DNA from 2 places in the Agrococcus sp. ARC_14 genome. Region 2 is predicted to be linked to the other one. Evidence: predicted binding sites of a transcription regulator. Region 2 holds the regulator's gene; the other holds the start of a gene.
What was found. Region 2 encodes HrcA, which represses chaperone genes, less so after heat shock. Its sites were predicted from a motif close to TTNGCACTCGNNNNNNNCGAGTGCNAA; they were not measured.
Positions count from the first base shown of each region.

Region 1: groL (chaperonin GroEL) is a predicted target of HrcA. The motif match lies at 1,923-1,949, and genes of this name have one in related genera.

Region 1 is NZ_JAKUDO010000003.1:72,647-76,054, forward strand. Features, by position in the region: gene groL (chaperonin GroEL) at 266-1,885, opposite strand; gene MKD51_RS15610 (LytR C-terminal domain-containing protein) at 2,030-2,581, opposite strand; gene MKD51_RS15615 (DUF3263 domain-containing protein) at 2,578-2,937, opposite strand; gene msrB (peptide-methionine (R)-S-oxide reductase MsrB) at 3,058-3,408, shown strand, end outside.
Region 2 is NZ_JAKUDO010000001.1:1,684,241-1,687,648, forward strand. Features, by position in the region: gene hemW (radical SAM family heme chaperone HemW) at 1-22, shown strand, start outside; gene MKD51_RS08320 (DUF4870 domain-containing protein) at 24-929, opposite strand; gene hrcA (heat-inducible transcriptional repressor HrcA) at 1,107-2,120, shown strand; gene dnaJ (molecular chaperone DnaJ) at 2,121-3,209, shown strand; gene MKD51_RS08335 (histidine triad nucleotide-binding protein) at 3,254-3,408, shown strand, end outside.

The DNA of each region.
Region 1 (3,408 bases), on a different contig from region 2:
GCCCGCCGCCCGCTGGTCGAGTAGCCGCCGCAGGCGGCGTATCGAGACCACGCACGGCGGCTCCCCGCTGGTCGAGGAGCGCGCGGCCGGAGGCCGCTCGCGTCACGAGACCAAGGCACAGCGAAGGGCCCCAGCATTGCTGCTGGGGCCCTTCGTCTTGGTGAACTCCTCGGTCTCGTGACGCGTACGGCCCGATGGGCCGTACGCTCCTCGACCCTGAGTCGTCCGGCCGCAAGTCCGCTCCGCGGACTTGCGGCCTGCCGACTCAGAAGTCCATGCCACCCGTGGGGTCTGCCGGCATCGCCGACTGCTTCTCGGGCTTCTCAGCGATGACGGCCTCGGTGGTGAGGAAGAGGCCGGCGATCGATGCGGCGTTGGCGAGCGCCGAGCGCGTCACCTTCACCGGGTCCGAGATGCCAGCGGCGAGCATGTCGACGTACTCGCCCGTTGCGGCGTTGAGGCCGTGACCGACGGGCAGGTTGCGCACCTTCTCGGCAACCACGCCCGGCTCGAGACCGGCGTTCAGCGCGATCTGCTTGAGCGGAGCGTCGACTGCCACGCGGACGATGTTCGCGCCCGTGACCTCGTCGCCCGTGAGCTCGAGCTCGTCGAACGCGTTCTTCGCTGCCTGGATGAGCGCAACGCCACCACCGGCGACGATGCCCTCCTCGACGGCAGCCTTCGCGTTGCGAACGGCGTCCTCGATGCGGTGCTTGCGCTCCTTGAGCTCGACCTCGGTCGCGGCACCCGCCTTGATGACGGCGACGCCACCGGCGAGCTTCGCGAGGCGCTCCTGGAGCTTCTCACGGTCGTAGTCGCTGTCGGTGTTGTCGATCTCCTGGCGGATCTGGCGCACGCGGCCGGCGATCGCCTCGGCCTCGCCGACACCCTCAACGATCGTGGTCTCGTCCTTGGTGATGACGACCTTGCGCGCACGGCCGAGCATGTCGAGCGTCGCGTTCTCGAGCTTGAGACCGACCTCCTCGGAGATCACCTGGCCGCCCGTGAGGATCGCCATGTCGGCGAGCATCGCCTTGCGGCGGTCTCCGAAGCCGGGAGCCTTGACGGCGACCGACTTGAAGATGCCCTTGAGGCGGTTGACAACGAGCGTCGCGAGTGCCTCCCCGTCCACGTCCTCGGCGATGATGACGAGCGGCTTGCCCGCCTGGATCACCTTGTCGACGATCGGGAGCAGATCCTTGATGTTCGAGATCTTGGAGTTGGCGATCAGGATGTACGGGTCTTCGAAGACCGTCTCCTGGCGCTCGGGGTCCGTGACGAAGTACTGCGACAGGAAGCCCTTGTCGAAGCGCATGCCCTCGGTGAGCTCGAGCTCGGTGCCGAAGGTCTGCGACTCCTCGACGGTGACGACGCCCTCCTTGCCGACCTTGTCGATGGCCTCGGCGATGAGCGCGCCGATCTCCGGGTCAGCAGCCGAGATCGAAGCCGTGGCGGCGATCTCCTCCTTGGTCTCGACCTCCTTGGCGTTCTTGAGCAGCTGGGCCGAGACCGCAGCGGCAGCCTTGTCGATGCCGCGCTTCAGGCTGATCGGGTCTGCACCGGCTGCGACGTTGCGCAGGCCTTCGCGGACCAGCGCCTGGGCGAGCACGACCGACGTCGTCGTGCCGTCGCCGGCGACGTCGTCGGTCTTCTTGGCGACCTCCTTGACCAGCTCAGCGCCGATCTTCTCGTAGGGGTCCTCGAGCTCGATCTCCTTAGCGATCGAGACACCGTCGTTCGTGATCGTGGGGGCGCCCCACTTCTTCTCGAGCACGACGTTGCGTCCGCGCGGCCCGAGGGTCACCTTCACCGCGTCGGCGAGCTGGTTGAGGCCACGCTCCAGCCCGCGGCGGGCCTCTTCGTTGAATGCGATCATCTTTGCCATAGCAGTCTCGTCCCTCCTGGACGCCAGTGACGTTCAATTGGCACTCCACCAGAGGGAGTGCCAACGCCAAGTCTGGCACTCGCACTGGTCGAGTGCAAGCCAGTGCGGGCGTGCTCGCCCACGGCAGAACGAGCGCTGCGGAGGCTAGGGAGCCTCGGTGCCCGGCGCATGCTCGAGCTCGCCGTCGTCGCGCGGCTCCTGACTCGGGGCCGTGCCCACCGCATCCGGCCCCACGACGATCGTGATGGGCGTGCCGGAGAGCCTGCCGTCGGAGAGCTGCACGTCACCGACGCCCAGCGCGGCGGCGAGGCCGCGTGCGACGGGTGCGAGCTCCTCGCTGTCGAACCAGACCACCGTGGTCTCGCTGGCCTCAGAGCTGCCACCGGTCGCCACGACATCCCAGCCCGAATCCGAGAGCGCCTGGCCGACGCCCGCGGCGAGGCCGGTCTCACCGGAGGCATCGAGCACCGTGACGGATGCGTCGAGCGCGGGGTCGATGGCCGACGGATCCGTGACGATCTCGGCCTGCTCGGTCGCGACCGGCTCCGGCGCGCGCGGGCGCAGCAGGTCGAGGGCGAACAGGCCGATCGCCGCGAGCACGATGGCGACAGCGAGGCCGGCGAGCAGGATCGCCCAGCGCGGCCAGCGGCTGGTGGCCGTCGAGCGGTGCGCGCCGACCCGCTGCGGGCGACTCATCGCCCCTCGCGCAGGCGCAGCAGCCGCCGCACGAGCATCGGGTCGTGCCGCACCGCCTCCTGCGTCTCGAGCAGCCCGTCCAGCGCCTGGTAGTAGCGCGTCGGCGTCCAGCCGAACTCGGCGCGGATGGCGCGCGCCTTCGCACCCCCGTGGCTGCTCCAGCCCGCTTCGAAGTCGAGCACGCGGCGGATGCGCTCCTCGCGGGCTGCGGAGAGATCGTGCGCCGGCGCATCCGTCGTCTGCCCATGCGTCGCAGGCGCCTCGGGTGCCGAGGCGCGCGACTCCGCTGTCGCGAACGCGAGGGCGGCGGCCTCGTCGGCGGTGCCCTTCCTGCGCGGGCGAGGGTCGGTCGGCATGCCCACGATCCTACGGCGGCGCGGTGGGGCTCCATGCGTCGACGCCTGTGTGTCGTCGCAGCAGCTCCCAGAGCGTGCGCCCGAGGTGCGACCCACCGCCGACCGCCGTAGTCTTGGCGCATGACTGATCGCATCGAACGCTCCGACGCCGAGTGGCGCGAGGCCCTCTCTCCCGAAGCCTTCTCGGTGCTGCGCGAAGCGGGCACCGAGCGACCGTGGACGGGTGCGCTGCTCGACGAGCAGCGCCTGGGCGTCTACTCGTGCGGCGCATGCGGCAACGAGCTGTTCCGCGACGAGACGAAGTTCGATGCCGGCTGCGGCTGGCCCAGCTTCTACGAGACCGTCCGCGAGGACGCGGTCGAGCTCATCGAGGACACCACGCTCGGCATGACGCGCACCGAGGTGCGCTGCGCGAAGTGCGGCAGCCACCTGGGCCACATCTTCGAGGACGCACCGCAGACGCCCACCGGC
Region 2 (3,408 bases):
GGTGCGTCGGCTGCTGCCGTGAATCAGCTGATCATGCGCCAGTTGAACGGGTAGCGGTACGAGCCACCGTTGTTCACCCGCACGGCGCCGATGATCGAGAAGATCACCTGCAGCAGGCCCGGGAGCCACCACAGCGCCAGCAGGATGAAGCCGATGCCCACGAAGCTCAGGATCGTGCCGAGCACGATCATGCCGACGGTCAGGATCGTCATGAAGATGCCGAAGTTCAGCGCCTCCTTCGACTCCTGCTTCGCGAACGCGCTGCGGTCCTTGTAGATCAGGAAGACGATCAGCGGGCCGATCCAGCCGCCGTAGCCGCCCGTGACGATCGTCGACAGGCCGGAGAGGTGCCCCCACATGCCGGCGTTCTTCTCGTCGACCGGGGCCATCGGAGCCGATGCCGCGTACTGCGGCTGACCCGGAGCGCCGTACTGCGGCTGGCCGGGAGCGCCGTACTGCGGCTGCCCCAGGTGCGGCTGGCCCTGGTGCGGCTGGTCGGGCTGGCCGTAGGGCGGCTGGCCCTGCTGCGGTGCGCCGTACTGCGGTGCGCCGGTGGGCTGGCCGGGCTGACCCTGCTGCGGCTGGCCGTAGGCGGGCGCGCTGCCCTGCTGCCCGGCGGCGGGTGCGCTGCCGCCATAGGGCGGAGTCGGCTGGGCCGGCTGGCCGAAGTCGCCGGGCTGCCCTGCTGCGGGCTGCTGCTGGCCGTGCTGCCAGTCCTGGCTCGGCTCGGCTGCGCCGAAGGCGGGCTGGCTGGGCTCCTGCGGCGCGGGGTCGGCAGCAGGGGAGGAGAAGGACTGCGCGGGCTCGCCGAGACCAGGAGCGGCCGGAGCGCTGGGCGCTGCGTGCTGCTCGTCGGTGACGGCGAAGCCGTCGACGGGCTGCTCGGCGGGATCGTTGCCCTCCGCGCGGGGGGCGTTCGGATCGGACATGGCGTGCCTTTCGTGAATGGTCGGCGCGCAACGCTGGGCCGGTGCGCTGGAGCCATTGTGCGCCTGATCGGCTGTGCGTCGGATGAGAAGTGCGCGCCGCGCGATAGGATTGGCAGTCAGCAGTGGAGAGTGCCAGGGCGCGGGGTGAGCCCTGGCCCGCAGCGGAGAGGAGCACGGATGGTCTCGGATCGTGGCCTCGACGTGCTCCGCGCGATCGTGCAGGACTACGTCGCGCTCCGCGAGCCCGTCGGCTCCAAGTCGATCGTCGAGCGCCATGCGTTCGGCGTCTCAGCCGCGACCATCCGCAACGACATGGCGCTGCTGGAGGAGGAGGAGCTCATCGCGGCTCCCCACACGTCCTCTGGGCGCGTGCCGACCGACAAGGGCTACCGTGTCTTCGTCGACCGGCTGCAGCGCATGCAGCCGCTCACGCATGTGCAGCGCATCGCGATCACGCGCTTCCTCGACGAGTCCCTCGATCGCGAGGACGTGCTCGATCGCACCGCGCGGCTGCTCTCGCAGCTCACGAACCAGGTGGCGCTCGTGCAGGTGCCGATCCGCCGCCATGCGCTCGTGCGTCGCGTCGAGCTCATTGCCGTCGTCGAGCACCGACTGCTGGCGGTGCTGATCCTCGACACGGGCAGGGTCGAGCAGCGCGTCGTCGACGCGCAGCAGCGCATCGATCCCGAGCAGGCGACCGCCCTCGGGCGGGCGTTCACCGAGACCATCGCCGAGCTCGCGCCCGCAGAGGCCATCCTGCGCCTCACGGCTGTCACCGCATCCGCCCCCACCGTGCTCCGGGCGGCGACCGGTGCGGTCGCGCACGCGCTGAGCGAGATGCTGCAAGTGGGCGGCGGCAACCGCATCGTGATGGCCGGCGCCTCGCACCTCGTGCGCGAGGAGCGAGACTTCCAGGGCACGGTGACACCCGTGCTGGACGCCATCGAGGAGCAGGTGACGCTGCTGCGGCTCTTCGACGAGATGGGTGTCGAGAGCGAGGTCGCCACCCGTATCGGGCGCGAGCTCACCGGGCCGCTCGGCGAGACCGCTGTGGTGGCCTCGACCTACAGCACGGGTGGCTCTGAGGGCCACATCGGGGTGCTGGGCCCGACCAGGATGGACTACGCAGGAAACATGGCCGCGGTGCGCGCAGTGGCGCGCTACCTCACGCGGCTGCTGAGTGAGGACTGAGTGACAGACCATTACGAGACCCTCGGCGTCGCGCGCGACGCCGGTCAGGACGAGATCAAGAAGGCCTACCGCAGGTTGGCCCGCCAGCTGCACCCGGACGTCAACCCGGGCGACGACGCGGCGGAGAGCTTCAAGGACGTCACGCACGCGTACGACGTGCTCGGCGACCCGCAGTCGCGTGCCGAGTACGACCGCGGCCCGACCACAGGGGCGAGCTCGTTCGGCTTCGGCGACATCTTCGAGCAGTTCTTCGGCGGCGGCGGCCGATCGAGCGGTCCGCGCTCGCGCAGGCAGCCCGGGCAGGACAGCCTGCTGCGCGTCGACCTCGACCTGGCCGACGTGGTCTTCGGCGTGCACCGCGAGCTGCGCGTGCAGACCGCCGTGCTGTGCGAGACGTGCTCCGGCGCTGCGACCGCGCCGGGCACGAGCCCCGAGCGCTGCACGCAGTGCGGCGGCTCCGGCCACGTGCAGCGGCAGGTCCGCTCGCTGCTCGGCAACGTCGTCACCAGCCAGCCGTGCACGGTCTGCCAGGGCTACGGCTCCGTCATCCCGCAGCCGTGCCAGACCTGCGCCGGCCACGGCCGCGTGCGCGCGGAGCGCACCATTCCCGTCGACATTCCCGCGGGCGTCGACACGGGTCTGCGCATCCAGCTGCCGGGTCAGGGCGAGGTGGGCGAGGGCGGTGGCCCCGCCGGCACGCTCTACCTCGAGGTCAACGTGCGTCATCACGACATCTTCAGCCGCGACGGCGACGACCTGCTCGGCACCGTCGAGGTGTCGATGCCGGATGCGGCGCTCGGCACGCGCGCGACGGTGGAGGGCATCGACGGTCCCGTCGAGGTCGAGGTGCGCGCCGGCACGCAGTCGGGTGACGTCATCACCGTCGGCGACCGCGGCGTCACGCGCCTGCGCGGCCCCGGCCGCGGCGACCTCAAGCTCGGCGTGCAGGTGCTGACGCCGACGAAGACCGACCGCCGCACCGAGGAGCTGCTGCGCGAGCTGCGCGAGCGCACGAAGGCGCCAGGGCCGCAGCTGGCGCAGTTCAAGCAGGGCCTCTTCGCCAAGATGCGTGACCGCTTCCACCTCTGATGCCCCACTGCTCCCGGCTCGAAGCGCGAAGGTAGGCTGGCCGCATGGCTGAGACCACACTGTTCGAGAAGATCGTCGCGCGCGAGATCCCTGCGGAGATCGTGCTCGAGAACGATCGCATCATCGCGTTCACCGACATCCATCCGCAGGCGCCGATGCACGTGCTGGTGGTGCCGAAGACGGCCAGCTACCGCGACGT